2 regions of the Desulfitobacterium hafniense DCB-2 genome follow, and region 2 is predicted to be linked to the other one. Evidence: riboswitches for the same ligand, from Rfam matches in the RefSeq annotation. Region 2 holds a riboswitch; the other holds the start of a gene.
What was found. Region 2 has a riboswitch for S-adenosylmethionine ahead of DHAF_RS06925 (trans-sulfuration enzyme family protein). Riboswitches for the same ligand answer to the same signal wherever they lie in the genome.
Positions count from the first base shown of each region.

Region 1: linked by a shared signal. The riboswitch ahead of metA (homoserine O-acetyltransferase MetA) and the one ahead of DHAF_RS06925 (trans-sulfuration enzyme family protein) in region 2 are both predicted to bind S-adenosylmethionine.

Region 1 is NC_011830.1:4,871,637-4,883,907, reverse strand. Features, by position in the region: gene DHAF_RS22900 (aminopeptidase P family protein) at 1-864, shown strand, start outside; gene DHAF_RS22895 (exodeoxyribonuclease III) at 1,030-1,782, shown strand; gene DHAF_RS22890 (amino acid ABC transporter permease) at 2,071-2,736, shown strand; gene DHAF_RS22885 (amino acid ABC transporter permease) at 2,717-3,394, shown strand; gene DHAF_RS22880 (amino acid ABC transporter ATP-binding protein) at 3,435-4,184, shown strand; gene DHAF_RS22875 (cysteine ABC transporter substrate-binding protein) at 4,323-5,216, shown strand; SAM riboswitch class I at 5,485-5,591, shown strand; gene metA (homoserine O-acetyltransferase MetA) at 5,702-6,625, shown strand; gene DHAF_RS22865 (HDIG domain-containing metalloprotein) at 6,660-7,262, shown strand; gene serC (3-phosphoserine/phosphohydroxythreonine transaminase) at 7,758-8,846, shown strand; gene DHAF_RS22855 (phosphoglycerate dehydrogenase) at 8,965-10,128, shown strand; gene DHAF_RS22850 (DUF1015 domain-containing protein) at 10,224-11,459, shown strand; gene DHAF_RS25945 (hypothetical protein) at 12,010-12,183, shown strand.
Region 2 is NC_011830.1:1,478,938-1,491,208, forward strand. Features, by position in the region: gene DHAF_RS06865 (ABC transporter permease) at 1-351, shown strand, start outside; gene DHAF_RS06870 (ABC transporter permease) at 385-1,521, shown strand; gene DHAF_RS06875 (methyl-accepting chemotaxis protein) at 1,712-3,427, shown strand; gene DHAF_RS06880 (hypothetical protein) at 3,591-4,007, shown strand; gene DHAF_RS06885 (type 2 periplasmic-binding domain-containing protein) at 4,075-4,668, shown strand; gene DHAF_RS06890 (hypothetical protein) at 4,753-5,274, shown strand; gene DHAF_RS06895 (GNAT family N-acetyltransferase) at 5,353-5,880, shown strand; gene DHAF_RS06900 (hypothetical protein) at 5,902-6,114, shown strand; gene DHAF_RS06905 (ribosomal maturation YjgA family protein) at 6,226-6,609, shown strand; gene DHAF_RS06910 (TetR/AcrR family transcriptional regulator) at 6,682-7,326, shown strand; gene DHAF_RS06915 (MFS transporter) at 7,425-8,648, shown strand; gene DHAF_RS06920 (YczE/YyaS/YitT family protein) at 8,764-9,432, shown strand; gene DHAF_RS06925 (trans-sulfuration enzyme family protein) at 9,438-10,574, opposite strand; SAM riboswitch class I at 10,684-10,782, opposite strand; gene DHAF_RS06930 (hypothetical protein) at 11,031-11,387, shown strand; gene larE (ATP-dependent sacrificial sulfur transferase LarE) at 11,438-12,241, shown strand.

The sequences.
Region 1 (12,271 bases), 1.9 Mb from region 2:
GAGATAGAGCTGGATAACCTGAAAACCAGCAATATTCATGACGGAGTGGCGATGGTCCGTTTTATCAAATGGCTCAAAACCACCCTGGGCAAGGAAGAAATAACTGAGCTCTCGGCTGAAGATACCCTGGAAACCCTGCGAAGAGCAAACAAGGAATGTGTGGGCCTGAGTTTCGATACCATTGCCGGCTATAAAGACCATGCCGCCATGATGCACTATAAGGCCACTCCGGAAAGCGCTTACACCTTGGCGGCCGAAGGATTTCTTTTGGTGGATTCAGGCGGTCAATACTTCGGCGGCACCACCGACATCACCCGTACTATCGTTTTAGGCCCCCTGACTGAAGAAGAAAAAAGAGATTTTACCCTGGTGCTGAAGGGACATATCGCCTTAGCCACCGTTAAATTTCTTTACGGTGCTACAGGCTCCAACTTAGATGTCCTGGCCAGACAGCCCATCTGGAAATACGGCATGGATTACAAATGCGGTACAGGTCATGGAGTGGGTATGTTTTTGAATGTTCATGAAGGCCCCCAGCGGCTGAGCCAGACCCCTAATACGGTGAAACTGGAAGCAGGGATGATCCTGACCAATGAGCCCGGTATCTATAAAGAAGGGAAACACGGCATTCGCACCGAGAATATGATGGTGGTGAGAAAAGCCGAGGAGACTGAATTCGGCCAATTTATGGGCTTTGAAGCTGTGACCTATTGCCCCATCGACTTAGGGGGTGTGGATCAAAGCCTCCTCACAGAAGAAGAGCAAACATGGCTGGATGACTACAACCAAATGGTCTACACCACCCTGGAGCCTTATCTGGATGCTGAAGAAAAAGCCTGGCTGGCTCAGGAATGCGGCAGATAAGACTTAAATTACTGAATACCCTGGAATCAGGCTTTCAGCCTTGTGAAGCTGAAAGCTTGATTTTTTATGGTTGCAAAGCTAGACTGATTACAAATGGACAATAACAAAATGAGATGGTGTCCAAGAGATTAATGGCACAAAAACGTCATTAGAGGAGAGAACGGGATGAAATTAATATCATGGAATGTCAATGGCCTGCGGGCTTGTCTGAATAAGGGCTTTATGGACTTTTTCCAGCAGGAGCAAGCGGATATCTTTTGCCTGCAGGAGACCAAGCTTCAGGAAGAGCAGATCCCTTTCCAGTTGGAGGGGTATCACGCCTATTGGAATTTTGCTCAGAAGAAAGGTTATTCCGGAACCGCAGTCTTTGCCAAGAAAGAACCCCTGAGTGTGTCCTATGGGATCGGCCAGGAAGAGCATGATCAGGAAGGGCGGGTCATTACCCTTGAATTTGATACCTTTTACCTGGTCACGGTCTACACCCCCAACTCGCAAAGGGACTTGGCCCGCTTGGATTATCGCATGATCTGGGAAGCGGAATTCCTCGGTTATCTTAAAAACCTGGAAAAATCCAAACCGGTGATCCTGTGCGGCGATCTCAATGTCGCCCATACGGAGATCGATCTCAAAAACCCTAAAACCAATCGCAAAAATGCCGGCTTCACTGATGAAGAACGGGCAAAATTCAGTGAACTGCTTAAGAACGGCTTTATCGATACCTTCCGCCATTTCAACCCGGATAAAAAAGAAGCCTACACCTGGTGGTCCTACATGTTCAACGCCCGGGCCAATAATGCAGGGTGGCGTATCGACTACTTTTGTGTCTCGGAAAGCCTGAAGAATGAGCTCAAAGACGCCATGATCTACGATCAGATCATGGGCTCCGATCATTGCCCGGTGGGCCTGGAAATTTTCTGATTCCCGTATATTAATAGTTTGTTGACCCTCAGATAGTGTGCGGCCAAACTAAAAAAGAAAAAGGAACTGACACCTCGCGAACCTATTCCGGTTCAAAAGCTGTCGGTTCCTTTTTCTCTTGGCAAAAATAAAAGATTGACAGAGTGAGAGTCGGAATATATAATTCCGATATATCATACTAAATATATAGGAATTATATAAAGGTGTTTGAACAGATAGTTAAGCAAATATTTAAGCAGATAGTTGAGCTGCAGAGGCTCTGCAGAATGGACTGAAAGAGAGGCCGGCATGAATTTAAATTGGGAATTCATTCTTCAAAACATTCCTTTATATGAAAAAGCGGCCTGGCTTACCTTAAAGCTGGCTTTTTGGGGGACACTGTTCTCCCTGCTTCTTGGCCTGATCTGCAGTGTCATTATGTATTACCGTATACCTCTTTTAAAAACGATCATGGGAGGGTATATAGAGCTCTCCCGGAACACCCCTTTGCTGATCCAGGTCTACTTTCTCTATTTTGGACTGCCCAAGCTGGGGGTGACATTAAGTGAGACGGCTTGTGCAATTCTTGGCCTTTCCTTTTTAGGAGGGAGCTATATGGCTGAGGCCTTGCGCGGCGGAATGGAAGCGGTGAGCAAATCCCAGATTGAATCCGGCCTGAGCTTAGGGCTTTCACGGTGGCAGTTGATTCGCTATGTGGTATTCCCTCAGGCGTTTTCCTTCAGCATCCCGGCCCTTGGCGCCAACTGTATCTTCCTGCTCAAAGAAACCTCCGTTCTTGGGGCCATCGCTATTCTCGATCTTATGAATGTTACCAAAGATCTGATCGGGATGTATTATCAGACCGTTGAATCCCTCTTAATGTTGGTTGTTTCTTACTTAATCATCCTGTTGCCTTTGTCTTTATTCTTGACTTGGTTGGAGAGGAAGGTGCGCTATGCTGAATTCGGCCCTTGAGATGCTTTTTACCTCACAGAATATAGTGCGTCTGCTGGAGGGGTTGCTGGTTACAGTAAGGATTGCCTTGATCGCTATCTTAATCTCTGCCTGCACAGGAATTGCCTTTGGTCTGCTCATGACCATGAAATCCAAGCTGATCAAGGTGCTCTGCCGCCTTTATCTGGAAGCCTTCCGAATTATTCCCGTCCTTGTCTGGTTATTCATCGGCTATTTCGGCATAACCTCAGTCTTTGCTATTCATCTGGAAGGTGAGCTCATCGTCATCATTGTCTTTATTCTCTGGGGGACGGCAGAAATGGGTGACATCGTCAGGGGCGCCCTGGAATCCTTGCCCCGGCATCAGAGCGACTCCGGTAAAGCGCTGGGTTTAAGCTTTGGGCAGCTTTACCGGTATGTTTTAATCCCTCAGGCTGTAAGACGGATGCTGCCTGCCACGATTAACCTGGCCACACGGATGGTCAAGACCACCTCCCTTGCGGTACTCATTGGGGTGGTGGAAATCCTCAAAGTCGGTCAGCAGATGATCGAGAACGCCCGCTTTACCGTTCCCACGGCCTCCTTCTGGATTTATGGGCTTATTTTTATTCTGTACTTCATCATGTGTTATCCATTGTCCCGTCTGGCCAAGAGACTGGAAGCCAAGTGGAGCAGTTAGGAGTGATTCAATGAGCAATAATTCAATAAGTGGTGGTTCAATGAGTAGTGAGCAAAGAGAAATTTTATTGGCAATCAAGGATTTGTATAAAGAGTATGGGGGCAAACCCGTTCTTAAGGGGATTGATCTCCAGGTCCCCAGAGGTGAGGTCATTGTGGTTTTAGGGCCCTCCGGATGCGGTAAAAGCACTCTGCTCCGCTGCCTTAACGGTCTTGAACCCATTCAAAAAGGAGATATCCTGCTGTCAGGTCAAAGCCTGATCAGAGGAAAAGTCGATTGGGAGCAGATTCGTCAGCAGATCGGTATGGTTTTTCAAAACTATGATCTTTTTCCCCATATGACGGTGATTGAGAATATTCTCCTGGGGCCTACAAAGGTACAGAACAGGGAGCGCAGCCAAGTCATGGAGCAAGCCAAGGCCCTTTTGGAAAGAGTGGGGTTATTCGATAGAATGGACGCTTGGCCAAGGGAGCTATCCGGAGGCCAGAAGCAGAGAATCGCTATCGTCAGAGCCTTATGCATGAATCCGGAGATCATGCTTTTTGATGAGGTGACAGCATCCCTTGATCCGGAAATGGTCCGGGAAGTTCTTGACGTGATGCTGGGCCTGGCCAAACAGGGAATGACCATGATCATTGTCACTCATGAGATGGGCTTTGCCCAAGCCGTCGCCGACCGGGTCGTTTTCATGGATTCAGGTACTGTTTGTGAAATTGCCGGCCCCCAGGAGTTCTTCAATAACCCACGCACCGAGCGGGCGAAGCAATTTCTTAATATATTTCAATATTAGTGCCGGTGCACCAGGTAGGTGCAGCAATACCGCAGCCTTCCGCAGCGTTCCATAGGTTTTCACAGTGCCGGGCAACCAGAGCCAAAGGAAAGCTATAAAAATATCCCAAAAAGAAGAGAAGAAAGGTTGAGAGAAAAGATGAAAAAGATGATCAGATCCCTGGCCCTCGTTCTGGCCGGAGCGTTGCTCCTGGGCGGACTTGTGGGGTGCGGCCAGACAGGCGGCGACCAAGCCAATAATGCCAACAACGCCAATAAGGCAAACGGTGCCTCCTCAGCAGGCTCCCTGGAAGAAATCAAGCAGCGGGGAACCCTGCGGATTGGGGTGTTCAGTGATAAGCCGCCCTTTGGTTATGTAGACGCCAATGGCCAGAATCAAGGCTTTGATGTGGAAATCGCCAGACGCTTCGCCAAAGACCTTTTAGGGGACGAATCCAAGGTAGAGTTCGTATTGGTGGAGGCTGCCAACAGAGTACCTTATCTGGAATCCAACAAGGTCGACATTATTATGGCTAATTTCACAGTGACAGAAGAAAGAAAGCAAAAAGTGGATTTTGCCAACCCCTATATGAAAGTTGCCCTGGGGATCGTCTCACCTAACGGAGCTTTGATCACCTCTATCGACCAGCTTCAAGGGCAGAAGGTTATTGTCAATAAAGGAACCACGGCTCAGGATTATCTGACCAAAAACCACCCGGATCTGGAACTTCTTAAATATGATCAAAACACGGAAGCCTTTGAAGCCTTAAAAGATGGCCGGGGAGCCGCCTTAGCTCATGACAATACGGAAGTCCTCGCCTGGGCCAAATCCAATCCGGGCTTCACCGTAGGTGTACCTACTTTAGGCAGCACGGATACCATTGCACCGGCAGTAAAGAAGGGCGACACCGAACTCTTAAACTGGATCAATCAGGAGCTGGCAGAGCTCGCTAAAGAAGATTTCATAAAGAAAGCTTATGAAAAAACCCTCCTGCCCGTGTACGGGGACGATGTAAAACCTGAGGAGCTAATTGTCGAAGGCGGGAAGCTTTAAGCTCGGAGTTTAGATAGCTAAATATATATCTAAAGATAATAAGAAGTAAGACGGTTCTCATCCTGCTTTTAGCCGGGGAGAGCCGTCTTCTGTTATGAAAAAGACCTGTAAAGGAGCCGCAAAAGTCTCAGAAAAATGCTGAAAAGCTACGCAACTCGTACAATCCCTCTACAATAATTTTGTTATAGAGCAGATTGACATTAGTGCCAAGATGTAATAATATAGTGCCAATGACGATTTTCATCGTCATCAACTAAATACAGCCCATTTCTTATCAAGAGTGGTGGAGGGACTGGCCCGATGAAACCCAGCAACCGGTATTCGGATGAATACAACGGTGCTAATTCCTGCGATGGAAGCATTGATAGATGAGAGAGGAATTTTTAGCGATACCCTCTTTCTTGGAAAGAGGTTTTCTTTATTTTAAAAAGCAAGTCATGAAGAACGAAGGTCGAAATTTCTAAGTGTAGCGAAGGGAGAATACTATGCCGATCAATGTACCCGATGGCCTGCCTGCAGCAGAAATACTCACCAAAGAGGATGTTTTTATTATGGAAGAGAAGCGTGCCGAACATCAGGACATTCGCCCTCTCAGTATTGTCATTCTCAATCTCATGCCTAATAAGATCATAACCGAAACACAGATTCTCAGACTCTTAGGGAATTCCCCCTTGCAAGTGGATATTACCCTTCTTTACCCGGAAACCCATCGCTCCAAGAATACCCCGGAAGAATACCTCATTAAGTATTATCAGACCTTTGACAGCATCAAAGATCAGAAATTTGACGGCATGATCATTACCGGTGCCCCTATCGAGCAGATGCCCTTTGAAGAGGTTGACTTTTGGCCGGAGCTGCAGAAGATTATGGACTGGAGTAAAGCCAATGTTTTTTCCACCCTGTTCATTTGCTGGGGAGCACAAGCCGGGCTTTATCACTTTTTTGGTGTTCCCAAATATCCCTTGCCGGCCAAAATGTTCGGCGTCTTCCCTCATACCTTAAACCGCAGAGATATCCGTTTGCTCAGAGGTTTTGATGATATCTTTTATGTTCCTCACTCCCGGCATACAGAAGTCAGAAAAGAAGATATCGTCAAGGTGCCGGAGCTGGAGATTCTTTCCGAATCTGAGGAGTCCGGAGTCTATCTCGTCGGGACCAAGGGTGGCCGGCAGATTTTTGTCACAGGTCATTCCGAATACGATCCCTACACCCTGAAAGCGGAATATGATCGGGATATATCCTACGAACTCCCCATCAACGTTCCGCAGAACTACTACCCTGGGGATGATCCCAGGCAGACGCCTGTCGTCAGGTGGAGAGGGCATTCTAATTTACTTTTTGCCAATTGGCTGAATTACTATGTCTATCAGGAAACTCCCTATAACCTTGAAGAACTGGGCAATAGATAAAATACAAATACCACCATAGAAAGAAGGATGTCGGATGCCGGATTATACACGGGATCGAGAGGCTGCTTGGCAGCTTCTCAATGAGTATGTAAAAAGTGAGACCTTACTGCGTCACTCCCTGACAGTGGAAGCGGTGATGCGCCATTTTGCTTCCCTTTATCAGGAAGACCCCGATCTTTGGGGGAATATCGGCTTATTGCATGATATTGATTTCGAGATGTACCCTGACCAACACTGCCGCAAAACCCGGGAGATCCTTACCCCCCAAGGATTGCCGGAAGAATTCATCCGGGCCATTGAAAGCCATGGCTACGGTCTGGTCCATGATGTGGAGCCCCGGGAGAACGTGGAAAAGGTCCTGTTTACCATTGACGAATTGACAGGTCTGGTCTCAGCCACGGCTTTGCTCCGTCCCAGCAAGAGCCTTCACGACCTGACCGCTAAATCTGTCAAAAAGAAATGGAAGCAAAAGAGCTTTGCGGAGAATGTCAACCGGGAAGTGATCGAAGCTGGAGCCAACCGCTTGGGCAAGGATCTGAACGAGATCATCGAAGAGACCATTAAAGGAATGCGCACCGTCGCCGTTGCCATCGGCTTGGAGGGCAATATCGAAGCAGGTGCCGAAGCGGGAAAATAATTATTTTGCTGATAACCCTTGACAAAAAGCTGTGTAATAGATTAGAATCATAACAACGTCAATCTATAATCCAACACGATGAAAGGACGTCCGGCGCCGAATATGTATAGAGAGCTGACGGTTGGTGCAAGTCAGTCATAGAAGCGAAGCGGATTCCATCCTGGAGTGGCCAATGATGAATTGTGACGGGTTCCGCCCGATATCGCGGACATAAGTTGGCCGATTACGGCAACATGGGTGGCAACGCGGGAATAACCTCTCGTCCCTGATTGGGATGAGAGGTTTTATTTATTTTCTGCGCGGCACTGCCCTAGTTCTCCTTAAGGATACTAAGGAGGATAGGGCAGGATTCACTGCCCATTAACCGTAAAGGCTGAAACTTGGGTGGCACCGCGGAATACCCGCCCCAATGACTGGGGTGGGTTTTGTCTATTCTGGACAAACCAATATCTGTAAACGTTCATAAAACATGATAAATAAGGAGGATATTTCAAGATGAAAAGAGTGTACAATTTTTCAGCAGGGCCGGCTGTATTGCCTGAGGAAGTCCTGAGAGAAGCCGCCGAGGAAATGCTGGATTACCAGGGAACAGGCATGTCCGTCATGGAAATGAGCCACCGCTCCAAGACCATTGAAGGCATGATGAACGAGGCTGCTCAGGACTTAAGAGACCTGCTGAAGGTTCCTGATAACTACAAGATCCTCTTCCTCCAGGGCGGGGCCTCCCAACAATTTGCCATGGTTCCCATGAACCTGATGAAGAACCGGGTAGCGGATCACCTGAACACCGGGCAATGGGCCAAGAAAGCTATTTCCGAAGGAAAACTCTACGGCAAAATCAATGTCGTCGCCTCATCAGAAGACCAGAACTACTCCTATATTCCGGATCTTAAGGATTTGAAATTCTCCGAGGAGGCAGACTATGTCTACATCTGCCACAATAATACCATCTTCGGCACCAAGTTTAATGAGCTTCCCGAGGTGGGAGATAAACCTTTAATCGCCGATATGTCTTCCGATTTCCTATCCGAACCCATCGATGTCAGCCAATACGGAATTATTTTTGCCGGAGCTCAGAAGAATGTAGGGCCCGCCGGGGTCGTGATTGTCATTATCCGGGAAGATTTGATTACAGAGGACGTTTTGCCGGGAACTCCCACTATGCTCAAGTATAAAGTCCATCTGGATAACAATTCCGCCTATAATACACCGCCGGTTTATGGAATATACATCTGTGGTAAAGTGTTCAAATGGCTCAAAAAGCTGGGCGGACTGGAAGCTATGCAAAAGATCAACGAGGAAAAAGCCGCCATCCTTTATGATTATCTGGACGCCAGTGCCATGTTTAAAGGAACCGTAGCGAAAAAAGACCGCTCCTTAATGAATGTTCCCTTTGTGACAGGCTCTGAAGAACTGGATGCCAAGTTCATCAAAGAAGCCAAGACCGCAGGCTTTGAGAACCTTAAAGGATACCGCACAGTAGGCGGGATGAGGGCCAGCATTTACAATGCCATGCCCATCCAGGGGGTCAAGGATTTAGTGGAATTCATGAGAAAGTTTGAAGCAGAGAACAAGAAAGGATAAGATGGCAATCCCTGCCGTTGCAGGAGCTGCATTCAATAGATAACAATAATACAGAGTAAAAGAAAAAACAGTAAAGAAAACTAAAACAGTAAAGAAAAATAAAGAGGAGTGTTTTACAATGTTCAAAATCAATTGCCTGAATAATATTTCCCAAGCGGGTTTAAAACTGTTCACCGATCGCTATGTTGACGTGGACCGCTATGAAGATGCCAACGGCGTTCTCGTCCGCAGTACCTCCATGCATGATCTGGAACTGCCCCCTAATATCGAAGCCATTGCCCGGGCCGGGGCCGGAGTCAATAACATCCCCCTTGATAAATGCGCGGAAAAAGGCATCGTTGTCTTCAACACCCCCGGCGCCAATGCCAACGGAGTGAAAGAAATGGTGATCGCCACCATGATTATGGCCGCCCGCAATCTGGTGGGTGGAGTGAATTGGGTGAACTCCTGCCAGACGGATCCTGAAGTAGCCAAACTGGTGGAAAAGAATAAAGCCAAGTTTGCCGGAACAGAGATCAAAGGCAAAAAATTGGGGGTCATCGGTTTAGGCGCTATCGGCATCTTAGTGGCCAATGCCGCCAACAAACTGGAAATGGATGTCTGCGGCTATGATCCTTATATTTCTGTGGAACACGCCTGGAAGCTTTCCAAATATATCAAACCCATTAAAAATACGGAAGAAATCTATCGGGAATGCGACTTTATTACCATCCATGTCCCCTTAACCGATTCCAACCGCGGCATGCTCAATAAACAAGCCTTTGAGCAAATGAAGGACGGCGTAATCATCCTGAATTTCTCCCGGGATACCCTGGTGGATGAAGAGGCCCTGATTGAAGCTCTGAAGACCGGAAAAGTCGCCAAATATGTGACAGACTTCCCCAATCCTAAGGTCTGCGGAGTGGAAGGAGTCATCGCCATTCCCCATCTGGGCGCCTCCACGGCGGAATCCGAAGAAAATTGCGCAGTCATGGCCGTAGAGCAAATCATGAACTACCTTGAGCATGGCAACATCAAGAATTCCGTGAATTTCCCCAATTGCGATATGGGAGTCTGCAACCAAGCCGGACGGATCGCCATCAATCATAAAAATATTCCCAATATGCTGGGCCAATTCACCTCCACCTTAGCCAAAGAAAACGTCAATATCTCTGACCTGATGAACAAAAGCAAAGGCTCCTATGCCTACACCCTCATCGACATCGAAACCCCCGCCGCCCCGGAGATGATCACCAAACTCAAAGAAATCGACGGCGTCCTGAAAGTCCGTGTCATCAAATAGCAGTGAATCAAGGGGACAGGTCCCATTATTCACCTGCACCCCAATGAATCAAGGTACCTGTCCCCTTGATTCATCCATGAAAAGGAGGGAATGTTTTGGCAAGGATTAGACCCTTTCAAGCCATAAGACCCAGGGAAGATGTTGCGGGCAAAGTTGCCGCCCTCCCTTATGATGTTTACAACCGGGAAGAAGCTCTTGAAGAAATCAAAAAGGAACCCCACTCTTTTTTAAAGGTGGATCGTCCGGAGACCCATTTTCCGGAGGATTTCGATCCTTACCATCCTCAGGTCTATGCCAAAGCTGCAGAGGTTCTGCAGGGGATGATTCAAGAAGGGATCTTCATCCGGGAGGCCAAACCCTGCTATTATATTTATGAGCTTACCATGCAGGGAAGAGCCCAAACCGGTTTGGTAGGCTGTGCCGCCATTGACGATTATCTCCAGGATGTGATTAAAAAACACGAATTGACCAGAGAAGATAAAGAGCTGGACCGCATCAATCATGTGGATGTCTGCAGTGCCCAGACAGGCCCCATCTTCTTAGCTTACCGTGCCCAGGCCGGTATCCATGAAGTGATCGAGAGAGTCAAACAGAATACCCCTCTCTATGACTTTGTCGCGGCTGACGGAGTGCGGCATGCAGTCTGGGTGATTGCAGAGGAGCAGGATATAGAGAAGATTGCCGCAGGGTTTGCGGAAATCCAAAGCATCTATATCGCCGATGGCCACCATCGCACCGCCTCCGCCGTTAAAGTAGGGCTGAAACGAAGGGCGGAGAATCCCCATTATACAGGCCAGGAAGAGTTTAACTTCTTCCTCTCCGTGCTCTTTCCTCACGATCAGCTGATGATTCTGGACTATAACCGGGTGGTCAAAGATCTGAATGGCTTAAGTAAGGCGGAGTTCCTGGCAGAGGTTGAAAAATCCTTTGCACTGGAGGAAATAGGGAATACTCCCTATCGGCCTGAGGAGAAAGCCACCTTTGGTATGGTGTTGGAAGGAACCTGGTATAAGCTGAAAGCCCGGGAGGAGATCCGCTCAACGGACCCTGTGGAGGGGCTGGATGTGTCCTTGCTCCAGAATCACCTCTTAACCCCCATTCTGCAGATTAAGGATATCCGCACGGATAAACGCATTGACTTTGTAGGCGGAATCCGGGGCTTGCAGGAACTGGAAAGAAGAACCGGCAGTGATATGAAATGCGGCTTCTCCCTATATCCCACCTCCATACAAGAGCTTTTTGCCGTATCCGATGCCGGGCGGCTGATGCCCCCCAAATCCACATGGTTTGAACCCAAGCTGCGCAGCGGCTTATTTATCCACGAATTGTAAAGTAAAAGAAAGCAAGAAAAAAGGGGTGCAGTGCACCCCTTCTTGCATTTCTTCTCAAACAAGCTATAATTATTAATAGGTGGAAATTAAAAAGTCGCCGTGACCTGAAAGTGTTGGCCCACTTCCAGGCACGAGCAGGTGGCACATCACCTACACGTAACAGTCCAGCTGTCCACGACGACAGTCTTATTATACAACGCTGCCCGTTTCCGCACAAGCAAGGGGCCTGTGCCGCGGGTGGAGCGGGTGTAATGGGATGCCGGCAGGGAGCAGACTGTGCGGCTTCACGCAGCAGAAGATTCAGCCTATTCCTGACCCAGGCAATGGAAAGGAATTGTTCGCATACCGGTTATGCGGACCGCTTTTCTGTTCACAGCCGGTTTTTCCGGTTGAGTGGGGTTGGGTATTTAGGATTCAGCAGATAACGAAGCATAGCGCATGTGTAGGGTGAAAAAAACCTCCCATGCGCTTTTTAATTTCCCCTATCAAAGCAGACGGCAGGACCGGGTCATGACCCGGAGCCTTGCCGCTGCTTGACATAGGGGGATAGATGAAAATGACGGATTATCGCAAGATGTATTTTCAACTGGCGGCTCAAGTCGCCGATGCCGTGGATCTCCTTTTAAAAGCCCAGCAGGAGGGAGAGAAGGAATTCATGGACGGAGAGCCGTATTCCGGACCCAAAGCCATTGCCCTTCAGGATGAAAACCGTGATTCTGAGTAAGGAAGGAGACGTGTCTGAATTTTCCTTGAGTTTTAAGGATTAAGATCATACAATTATAATAAGAAGTAACCGTCATAGTTCCCATGGA
Region 2 (12,271 bases):
ACCAGTGGCTTTGTAGTGGCCATGTCCATGATCTCGGCAGTTAAAGAACGGACACGGGATATTGGAATTTTGCGCGCCATTGGCTTTCGGAAAAAGCATATTCTGCGTATGTTTCTTTATGAAGTCAGCCTGATCAGCGCCTTGGGAGGTTTAATGGGCTTTGCTCTGGGCATGGGGCTGGCGATGCAATTGGGTTCCACTGTGGTCCAGATGACCGTTCAGGTACCCTTTCAGCCGCTGCTTGCCCTTTATTCTCTGGCAGCCGCCCTGGTGATCAGCCTTATAGCCGGCATCTATCCAGCCTGGCAGGCCAGCAGGCTTGATCCTGTTGAAGCCTTGCGTTATTTCTAAGGAATTTTGCTTACTTCTATCTCGGAGGTATATATGACACTTAACCACATCGCTCTGCAAAATCTGCGTAGAAGACCGGGCAAAACCCTCTTTTTGATCCTGATTTTTGCCTTTATCGTTGCGGCCATTTCCGCCTTAACGATTCTGGCGTTGGAAATGAAAGCAAATTTGCAGAAAAGTTTAACCGAATACGGTGCCAATGTAGTGATTAGCCCGCGCTCCGAGCACTTGAATTTAAGCTATGGCGGATTATCTTTCTCAGGAGTGGAGTATGAGGTCAAGAAGCTGGATGCCGGTACTGGGGAGAAGGTCTCCCAAGAGGTGGGCCAGGAAGTGATCATTGCTCCCAAAGTTATTGGCTCAGCGGAAACCCCGGGCCAAACCTTTATGATTATCGGCGTTGACTTCGACCAAGAGCTTAAGATGAAGCCATGGTGGAAAATTGAGGGCATGGCTGCTCAAGACAACCAGGTGGTCATCGGTTCCCGGTTGGCTATGAGTTCTGACCTGAAGATAGGGGATACACTGGATTTAGGGAAGGGAAACTATCCGGTGGTAGGAATTATGGCGGAGACAGGGGGCTCTGAGGACCAAGGAGTGTTTACAACGATCCATACTGCCCGAACTCTTACAGGAATTACTTCCGAATGGTCCTTGATCGAACTTAACACGCCGGATGCTGCACAGACCGTAGCCCAATTAAGGCCTGTTCTGGAGTCGGCTAATGTCACGGAAGTGACTCAGCTCGTTCAAGGCTCCCAAGAGAATGTGGAGCGCTTCACCAGTTTTTCCCGGACTATCTCCTTAGCCATGGGCTTAATTGGAGCCATGGTGATTATCGTGACCTTGGCCGGAAATGTGAATGACCGGACTCGGGAACTGGGAGTGCTCCGTGCGATTGGCTTTCGTCAAAAGCATATATTATTCTTGCTTGGCCGAGAAGCGCTGATCATCAGCCTTGTCGGAAGTCTTCTTGGCTACAGTATAGGAATCGTTGCTCCTCTCGTTCTGGGGCCGTTATTAGGCTATGGCAAATTTTCCTTTGCCTTTCATGTCGGATTAGGAAGCGCTTTGGTTATCGGTTCTCTTTTGGTGGGAATATTGGCGATGATTTATCCTGCATGGAGAACATTGAAACTTGATTTACAGGAAATATTGATTGCACTTTAGCTTAGTGCAGTGTAGAAGGGGAAGCCCAAAAAGGCTTCCTCTTTTATTATTAATAAATAATTGCCCTAAACTTAAACTTATGTTAGAGGAATTTATAAATCTCAATAGAATTATTTAAGTATAGAAACTGCACTAAGGAATGTTTACTTTTAGAAATTATTTGTAGCGTAAGCAAAAGGGGGTAACAGCAATGCAAAAATTCCGCAATCTGAAAACAGCCTCAAAAATTAATAGTTTAGTCCTGCTCATGGCAGTATTTCTTGGGCTTGTAGGCTTCGTGGGGATATATTCCGCCAATAACTTAGCTGCTTCTTTGGAAGGTATGTATCAGGATAATTTGCTGCCAATCAAATGGCTCAATGCAGCCCGGGGGCAAAGCAGGGCAGTAGAGGCAATGACTCTTGAATTATTTATCACTCAGGATCAAGACAGACAGCAGGAGATTCTCCAGGATGTCCAAGAGCGGGCGGCGGAAGTAGACACCCTCCTTAGCGATTATGGCAAGACAACTATGGACACATACGAACAAGAACGATTACCAAAGCTGATGGATGAATTGCAGATATACCGGACAGAAAGAAGCAAAGCAGTGGATTTGGCATTAGCGGGAAAGCAGGATGAAGCCTATACATATTTTGCTGCTAATGCTGCTGACGACCTCGATGTTGTGAATGCCCTTTTAGAGGAACTTGCTGATTATAATGCCCAAATTGCCGATGATGAAGGGATAAAAAGTAAGTCGTTAGCTTCAATGGTAAGCAAACTTATGATAGGAATAACTTTCGCCGCTATAGTTTTGGCTTTGGGCATAGGTTGGTATATCGCCAGGATGATTGCTAATCCCCTGGCTCAGTTAGTAGGAACAGTTCGCGAAATCGCCCAAGGCAACTTAGCGGTAAGAAGAATGGATCTTATTTCTCAAGATGAAGTTGGTCAGCTGGCTGCTGAATTTAATACTATGACGGACAACTTGCGGGTTTTAGTCAAAAATATAGCTTACACTTCAGAACAAGTAGCGGCTTCTTCAGAGGAACTAACGGCCAGTGCCGAGCAGTCAGCCTCTGCCACGAACCAGATTGCCGCAACAATTACTGATGTAGCTGCAGGAGCAACCAGGCAAGAAGCTGCTATAGATGATACAGCATCCATCGTGGAGCAGATGTCGGCAGGTGTTCAGGAGATTGCGGCTAATGCTAATACTGTTTCGAGATCTGCTGAAATGACTGCAACTGCAGCTGGCCAAGGAGATAAGGCTGTGGAAGCAGCGGTGAGCCAGATGAAAAACATTGAAATCACGGTAGCAGGTACAGCTCAGGTAGTTAGGCAATTAGGTGAGCGATCGAAAGAAATCGGTCAGATAGTTGATGCGATTTCCGGAATTGCCGCCCAAACCAATCTGTTGGCACTGAATGCGGCGATAGAGGCTGCTCGTGCCGGCGAACAAGGCAGAGGATTTGCCGTAGTTGCTGAGGAAGTACGCAAGCTGGCTGAGCAATCCCAGGAAGCGGCTAAGGAAATTGCCGGCTTGATCGCAGAAATTCAGCAGGAAACCGGCAGTGCAGTCAATGCTATGCATGATGGCACCCGTGAAGTAAAGGTTGGATCTGAAGTTGTAAACTCTGCTGGACAGGCATTTAAAGAGATTGTAAATCTTATCGGTGAAGTTTCCACCCAAGTCAGGGAAATTTCAGCAGCAATTCAACAGATGGCTTCCGGAAGCCAGCAAATCGTGGATTCGATACGGGATATTGAGCATATCAGCAATGAGGCATCCAGCCAAACTCAGACTGTCTCGGCTGCTACCGAAGAGCAGTCCGCATCTATGGAACAGATTGCCGCATCCAGTCAAGCACTGGCCAAGATGGCGGATGAGCTCCAAAATTCAATCGGGAAGTTTAGGGTTTAATGTCAGAATTCCCATCGACAAGCACTGAATGACGAGAAAGCTCGTCATTCAGTGCTTGCACTTTATTCTGTACAAATTTAAGGATTAGAAGGAAGAATGTTCTAATTTGGCGAAGCTATATCTTAAAGAAACAGAGATTTGTCAGTTAGCGGAGGTAGCCGGGATGCAGGAATATGTAAAACCTAATATGATATTGCCAATCAGCTTACATGATGCCAGGTTGAGCAGTATTAGAGTAGAGAGTGACATGATAACCTTTGTCATGGAAGATGGGATACGAACTATTGATGGTAATCAGGTAGAACAAATCGGAAAGGCAATGGTTTCTTTTCCAAAAGCGGACTTTGATTTTTGCAGGATCTACTGTACCGGCAGAGATAATTATCAAAAAGAGTGGGATATTCGAGATTTCACAACGAAACTACAGGCTGGTGTGTTTATCATTGATATTATAGATGAAACATATGGTTACAATCAGGCAAAGTTCGTCTGTAATATGACGGTAAATCATGAATGGTTTGCATGTGATATTGAAATTTATCATTTTGGCCTGATTAAATATAATTGGGAAAGCACGTGAGCAATGGATTTGCCCGGCAATAATTCATTTTTAACTGATTGTTATGGCAGTCAGTCATGGAGGAACTATGAGGATAAGAATAATCAAACTTAGAAAAACTGTAATGAGAATTACAGCGGGCTTGGTGCTTGCTATGATACCTCTTCTTATACAGGGCTGTACGAAAACGGGGAATGCGGAAGGGCCGGTGCCGTCTCAGTTGCCGGCGGCCCAAAAATCAGTTGTGCAAACGGTAACGCCGACACCGTCGGAGGACGCTGCATCCATCGGTATCACGGCGGAAAATTATCCGCGCATCGACGGTTCGACCTCCACGCTTCCGCTTGTACAGAGGATATATAAAAGGATGTTTCTGCACGTGGATGGCGGTGGGGACGGATGGCCGGGCCTTCCGCAGAAAGCTTCCAAAACAATGAGGTCTTATGAGATGCTTATCGCAGGAGACGTCGATTTAATTCTCGTACCGGACCCTTCGCAAGAGATTAGGCAGATGGCTGAGAGTTCAGGAACGGAGCTTGAATATATCCCCGTCGGGGCGGAGGCTCTTGTGTTTGTTACACACAAGGATAATATCGTAAACAATATTACCGCCTCCCAGGTGCAACGGGAAGTCGCTATTTCCGAATTGGGTGCATTAAAGACGTTGTATGAGTCTCCATAATGAGCCGGAATTTGAATAGAGAAGCCTTGCCAATATCTTGAATGCTGATGTAAAGGTGATAGGTTGTTTAAGGGAGGGAAAAGAATGAACCAGCGTGAGATTGCCAGTATAGGGTGTAAGCTTATCGGGATTTTCTTTATCGTTCAAGGGACCAGTCTGCTTTCACTTAATGTACCTGTAACGGCAAATATGATAGTTGACTATACATTGATTAATTTAGTGTATTCGTTAATTACGATCCTATTTGGTATTTTGCTGTGGTGCTTTTCTGATAAATTAGCTAAAATTTTGGTTAAGGAAAAGAATCGAAATGAGACTGTCGGATTAGGGGCGAATGAGCTACAGAGAATAGGCTTTTCAGTATTGGGGCTTTATTTTATTGGGAACTCACTGCCGGAATTGGTGACTAAATCAGCCAGTTTGCATACTTCCGGCTATGGATTACCGGAACCCACCGGGTTGCGGATACTTTTTTTAGGAGGACCAATAACCGAATTGCTTATTGGAATAGGCATTTTTCTTGGTTCACAGGGGTTGGTTAATCTACTCAGCCTCATTAGAACGGCCGGACTAAAGAGAGAAAGGGATTCAGAATTAGAAGAATGATGGAATGGAAAAACAATAGGATATTGAAGCCGCATAGGGTAGGAATGCAGCAGTAACTTTTGCCAGGAGGGAATAAGAATGGAGTTTTATATTCGACCGATAGAAATTGGTGATGGGAAGGGGATAAATGAATTAAGGCGCATGCCTGGGGTTTTTGAAAATATTTTAGGTATCCCGTCCGAGCAGTTAAAGCGGAATGAGGATTTTATCGCCAATTTAGATGCCAACCAGCATCAATTTGTGGCGGTAGCCAGATCTCAGGATGGTCAGGAAGTGATCATCGGACATGCAGGCTTAACGGTATATCCTAATCAGCGCCTGCGGCATAGTGGGGGCATTGGCATAATGATTCATAAAGACTACCAGAATCAGGGTGTTGGCAGTGCCTTGTTAGGAAGGCTTGTAGATGTTGCGGACAACTGGCTAATGTTGGTTAGGATTGAGTTGACTGTATTCGCAGACAATGCCAGAGCTATACATTTGTATGAAAGGTTTGGCTTTGAAAAAGAAGGAGTAAAGCGCTTGGCGGCAATAAGAAATGGCAAATATGAAGATGAATATCTGATGGCCAGAATAAACAGATCAAATTATAATCCTCAGTCTTAATTTAGCCTAAGGAGGAAAGCGATGCCCGAGTGGTTTAATATATCTTTATGGATTTTTGGGCTGCTTGCGGGAATAGTATTATATACCCTTACCTATAGCAGGAGATATATTGGCTGGGTAAGGGAAAGACTCCCCATGCCCGATGAAAAGATAAAGCTGATGGAAAGAAGCGGAGGAATCATCCTCGCTACGCTTTCCGTACTCAGCTTGTTAAAATTACTTTTAATAGGATAACTTGTAGCTTATGTTTTAATGATGCTTAAACTAGGTTGAGAAAATTAAGTATAATCAAGCTGTGGAGGAGCTATTGAAATTTATTGGTTGTTGTCAAAAGAGGAAATGATTATGGCAATAAAAAGAAATCGATGGGCGTACCTTATCTTGGTTGGAGTAACAATAATGCTTGGCTTAAGCAGCCGGCAGTTTTCAGGGTATTTGCCCGGAGCAATCAATCTCTACTTGGGAGATGCCTTATGGGCACTTATGGTTTTCTTTATATTTTGCTTTATTTTCAGGTCGAAAGGAACCGGCTGGCTTGCTGCAGTAGCGTTGCTTTTCGCTTTTGGAATTGAAATCAGTCAGCTTTATCATGCTCCCTGGATTGATGCTATAAGGCAAACCCGGCTGGGAGGTTTGGTGCTGGGGTATGGCTTTTTGTGGAGGGATTTAGTGGCCTACACCATCGGAGCAGCAGTGGGAGCAGTCATAGACAGGCAGATAAACTCTTAGCTGCCTTGACATCTACGTAGCAACCTGCTATGATACATACCAAAAGTATGTAATAAAAAACGGGGTATCACAATGGCACGCAATAAGTATCCTGAAGTAACGATAAACCGCATTCTCGATACAGCTATGAAATTGTTCATGTCCAAAGGATATGAGCATACGACGATCCAGGATATCATCGATGGATTGGGAGATTTGAGCAAGGGCGCTATTTATCATCACTTCAATTCAAAAGAAGAAATCATGGATGCGGTGAATAAAAGATTAGCTGAGCAGGGGATAGCCGATATAAAAACAATTGCTCACGAGCGCAGTCTATCCGGGTTGGATAAACTTTGCAAGATGCTTGTGTTTTCTATCCAATCGGCCCAACACGAGGCTCTCGATCAGACCGTACCGCCGTTTCTTAGAAATCCTCAGTTATTGGCTCTTCATATGCGTGATACTATGGGCTCCGCAGCCGACCTGCTTACAGGTGTTATTGAGGAAGGTATTAGAGACGGTTCTATTCATACAGCTCAACCCCGTCAGCTTGCCCAGATGATTCTCTTGTTTTTTAACGTTTGGTTTAACCCGTGGATGTATTCCTGGACTCCCAATGAGTTAAAGGATATCATTTCCTTTGCAAGAAATGTATTTGAAGAAATAGGGGTCCCTATAGTTACAGAAGAGGTTCTTCAATCCATTGGCGAACTCCATTCGCTTTCCCAAAAATAGAAGTAGCTATTCTTTACAAATGGCTTGTAGAGAATAGCTAATATTTTGAAAACATACATACCAAACGTCGGTATATTTTAAAAAGAGGAGATGTGAGGATGAGTATTGATTCAAGCAATGGAAAACAGCCATGGAAGAGAAACTTTTTTACGATAACTATCGGTCAAACAATTTCTATAGTTGGAAGTTCAGCGGTACAGTTTACGTTAATTTGGTGGATTGCCAGCAATACCTCTTCACCACTTATGTTGGCTATGGCAGGGTTGTTTGCTTTTTTGCCGCAATTATTGCTTGGACCTTTTGCTGGGGTCTGGGTAGATCGCTTAAAACGAAAAACTGTAATTATCTGTGCCGATCTTTTTATAGGGATGGTAGCCGCTGTTTATGCACTGATCCTTATCGTTGTGAATCCGCCCTTTTGGTCGGCGTGTGCTGTCCTCGGAATTCGAGCCATTGGCAGTGTTTTTCATACTCCGGCGATTCAATCGGTGATACCGTTGCTGGTTCCGGAAAAAGAGCTTGTTCGGGTGAATGGGTGGAGTCAATTTGCTCAGACGGGTGCTTTGATGCTGGGGCCGGTTTTGGGGGCGGCATTGTATGCAATTTTTCCACTCCCTATCGTACTATTATCGGATTTAGTAGGAGCATTGCTGGCAAGCATCGCTGTGGCAGCGGTCAAAATCCCTGAGTTAAAAAAAGAAAAACAGCTTGCCCCAAATTTTCGAAAAGAAATGCACGAGGGAGTGGCTGTTTTTCAGAGAGATAAAAAACTGTGTATCGTTACCTTAGCAGCTGCACTTTCTATGGTTTTTTATATGCCGCTTTCTTCGTTCTTTGCCCTGATGGCCAGTGACTATTTTAAAGCAAGCGCTTGGCATGCCAGTATAGTCCAATTTGGCTATTCGGGGGGAATGATGTTGTGTGCTTTGCTGATCGGAGCCTATGGCCGGATCAAAAAGAAGTTGTTCGTGGTGCATATTGGACTTCTGGGACTAGGGCTTACTGCTTTTTTCTGTGGTTTACTTCCTCAGAATGAGAGCGCTTTCTGGCTCTTTGCAGCATTATGCACGTTTATGGGAGCAAGCGGAAACCTCTATAATATCCCCTACATAGCCTATATGCAGGAGAAAATCCCTCGTGAGGTACAAGGGCGTGCTTTTTCTATCATGAGCAGCTTCATGTCGGCAACGATGCCGCTGGGACTTTTAATCGCGGGACCAGTGGCTGAAATTTACGGGGTGAAATTCTGGTTTTATCTAACGGGCATAGCGTTTTTTATCATTACAAGCATTAGCTTTCTTTTGGTTGTCTCCCAGCCCTAATACCGTTTTATGAGTAAGATATTCTTAGAAATAAAATAAAGGTTTGGAAATGTGCTCAATAAAATGTTACACTTATTAGATAATCGATCAGGAGATATTGAGGAGAAGTGCGGATATGAGTTTATGGAAAAGGCTTGTGTATTTATTTTTAGGCACTTTTTTATTATCCGTGGGAATTGTGATGACCATGAAAGCCAATTTAGGCTATGCTCCTTGGGATGTGTTCCATCGGGGGACTGCCGATACTGTGGGCATGACGATTGGCAATGTTTCTATAGTGGCCAGTTTGGTGATCTCTATCATCGTTGTGTTGCTTGGAGAGAAGCTGGGTTTTGGCACTATCTTTAATATATTTGCCATTGGAATTTATATCGACTTATTATTGCCTTTAAAACTAATCCCTGAGATGCAGAGTTTTATTCCAGGGATGGTTATGCTCATTCTTGGCTTATTCCTTTGCGCCTTTAGTTCCTATCTCTACATTGCCTCTGGTTTTGGAGCAGGCCCAAGGGATAGTCTGATGGTGGCTTTAGAGAGAAAGACTAAATTATCTATAGGGCTTTGCCGTGGGATTATTGAAGTAACGGTGTGCTTGATAGGCTGGATTTTTGGCGGACCCGTAGGAATTGGTACAGTTATTTCCGCATTTGGAATAGGGATCTGCGTACAGATGGTCTTTGCTTGGGTGAAATTTGATGCGACCTCGGTTAAACATGAGACCATTGATGAAACGGTAAAGAATCTGAAGGGGTTTTATAAGAAATCCGTTGGCGAAGATGCCTAAAGCATCTATTTTAAAGCTTGTTCTAAATCGCCAATGAGATCCTCGGCGGCTTCAATACCCAGTGATAACCGGAGAAGACAATCGTCCACCCCAAGCCTTGTCCTTACTTCGTGAGGGATATCGGCATGGGTTTGGGTAGCGGGATAAGTGATTAGAGATTCTACACCACCAAGGCTTTCCGCATAGGAGATAATTTTGAGGGATTTTAATATCTCGGGGATTAAGCTGGGACTTTTTACCCGGAAAGATAGCATAGCACCGAAGCCCCGGGCTTGTTCAAGCTGAGTTGCATAGCCGGGATGATGCTTAAGTCCGGGATAACAGACCGCGGTGACAAGGGGATGCGTCTCCAGCCATTGTGCAATCTGGAGGGCATTTTCTTCTTGTGCTCTCATGCGCAGGGCCAAGGTTTTCAATCCCCGGATAATTAGCCAGGAATCTTGGGGGCCCAATGTAGCGCCGAGAGAGTTCTGCAAACGTCCAAAGCGAGCTGCAAGCTCTTCTCCTTGAACCACGACGAGGCCCGCCACGACATCATTATGGCCGCCAAGATATTTGGTGCCACTATGAATAACAATGTCTGCTCCCAAGTTCAGTGGTTTTTGCAAATAGGGTGTAAGAAAAGTATTGTCCACTATATTTAAGAGACCGTGCTTCTGGCACAAGGAAGCGATCCCCTTTAGGTCGGCAATCTTCATTAGAGGGTTGGTAGGTGTTTCGGTGAAGATGGCTTTTGTGTGGGGGCGGATCTCTTTTGCGATGGTGTCGAGATCACTGGAATCAACAAAAGTGACTTGGAGGCCAAAGCGGCTGAAGACCTCCTCAAGGATACGGTAGGTTCCTCCATAGAGATCTTCGGTGACGAGAAGATGCTCGCCCTGAGAGAATAAGGAGAGGATGGTAGTGATGGCACCCATGCCTGAGGAAAAAGCAAACCCTTTGGTACCCTCTTCCAGGCTTGCCATAGCATCTTCTAAAGCTTGGCGGGTGGGATTGCCGGTTCGTGAGTAATCAAAGCCTGTGCTTTGGCCGAAGCCGGGGTGAGCAAAGGTAGATGAATGGTAAACAGGAAAGCTGATCGCCCCGTAAGGATCCCGGCGATTGCCGATCTGAGCCAGTTCGGTTAAAATATTCATTTTCATTCCTCCTCGTATGAACACATTGGCAAAGGTTATTCATGTTGTTGAGCCTCAAAGAAGATTCGAACTAACAAAAACGACCTCCAAAGAGGTCGTGAACTGTTTCCACGTCCTCTTATCTTCGAACCTGATGGTTCTCTGGATTTAGCACCTCACATATGTAGGTTGCCGGGCTTCATGGGGCCAGTCCCTCCGCCTCTCTTGATAAGAGCTTTGACATAAGTCCATATTTAATTCGCTTTAAGCCTGCTAAGATGTTTATAATATTATATTATTCCTATGGGCTTTGCAAGTGAATTTTTTATGTCCTAAATATACTTCATTCTGAAAAGAGGAAAATTCTATGCTTTTTGAGAATACCTTAGTTAAGCGGAGCTAAGCAGGAATCCAGCCTTGAACTGTTTACACTGGGAACAAGATTGGTGAGTAACTGATTTATTTAACTCGCGGAGGGGAGCTATGACAATAGAGGGAATCCTTGTATATTCGATATTACTTTTCATTATTATATTTCTTGCCGTAAGGCTGGCTATACAGCCATTGATCAAAAACGCCAATAACGTTGCGGTTAATGAGGAAGGCGAGTTAAGCTTGGTTAAGTTGCAAGCTATCGGTGTGCTGGATAATCATGAGTTAGAAGAAGTCATACAGTTTTACAATCAAAAGAAGGTTTCAAGTAAAAAGATGAAAGAATTAGAACGCTATACGAAAGTGCTTTCGGAATTAGTCAGGCAAGGAATCTTGACTCAAGAGGAATATTCTCGAAAAATGGAGAAACTGAGAAACTACTATTTTAGCGATAATTCTAAAGCATAATCGATTGAAGCGTGAAAGTTAATTAAGCTTGAGTAATCTGGAGGTAAATCATGCAGGCAAAGCTGAATCACTTAAAGCAAATTATCAAAGAAATGGAAGCGGTTGTGGTGGCTTTTTCGGGTGGGGTGGACAGCACCTTTCTCTTAAAAGTAGCTCATGAAACCTTGGGGGATCACTGTCTTGCTGTCATCGGTGCTTCGGAAACTATGCCTTCAGCCGATTATAACAATGCTTTGCAGCAGGCCAAAGAGTTTGGGGCAAAGTTTTTGGTCATCGAAACTGAAGAAATGGGCAAAGAGGAGTTTGTAAAGAACCCCCAGAATCGTTGTTTTCATTGTAAAAATGAGCTGTTTACAAAGCTGTTAGGCATTGCCCAAGAGAAGAAGATCAATTGGGTTCTTGACGGGAGCAATGCCGACGATCTTAAGGATTACCGCCCCGGCATGCAGGCAGCCAGAGCTTTGGGGATCAGGAGTCCGCTGCAGGAAGCGGGCTTAAGCAAAGAAGAGATTCGTCAATTGTCCAAGAAGATGGGACTTTCAACTTGGGATAAGCCCTCCAGCCCTTGTCTATCTTCTCGCTTTCCCTACGGAGAGGAGATCACGATCGAAAAGCTTCGGCGCGTAGAGCAAGCGGAAGCTTTACTTAAAGAACTGGGATTTACAAATTTAAGAGTGCGTTATCATCAGGATATGGCCCGATTGGAAATTCCTAAAAAGGATTTTTTAAAACTTATGGAATTGGACCACGATACTATTGTCAAGCCCCTCAAGGAATTAGGGTTTACCTATGTTACTCTGGATTTAGAGGGTTTTCGAAGCGGCAGTCTAAACGAAGGAATACAAATTCTGTAGCACTGCTTCAGAGTTCTATAGTGAAGGGAT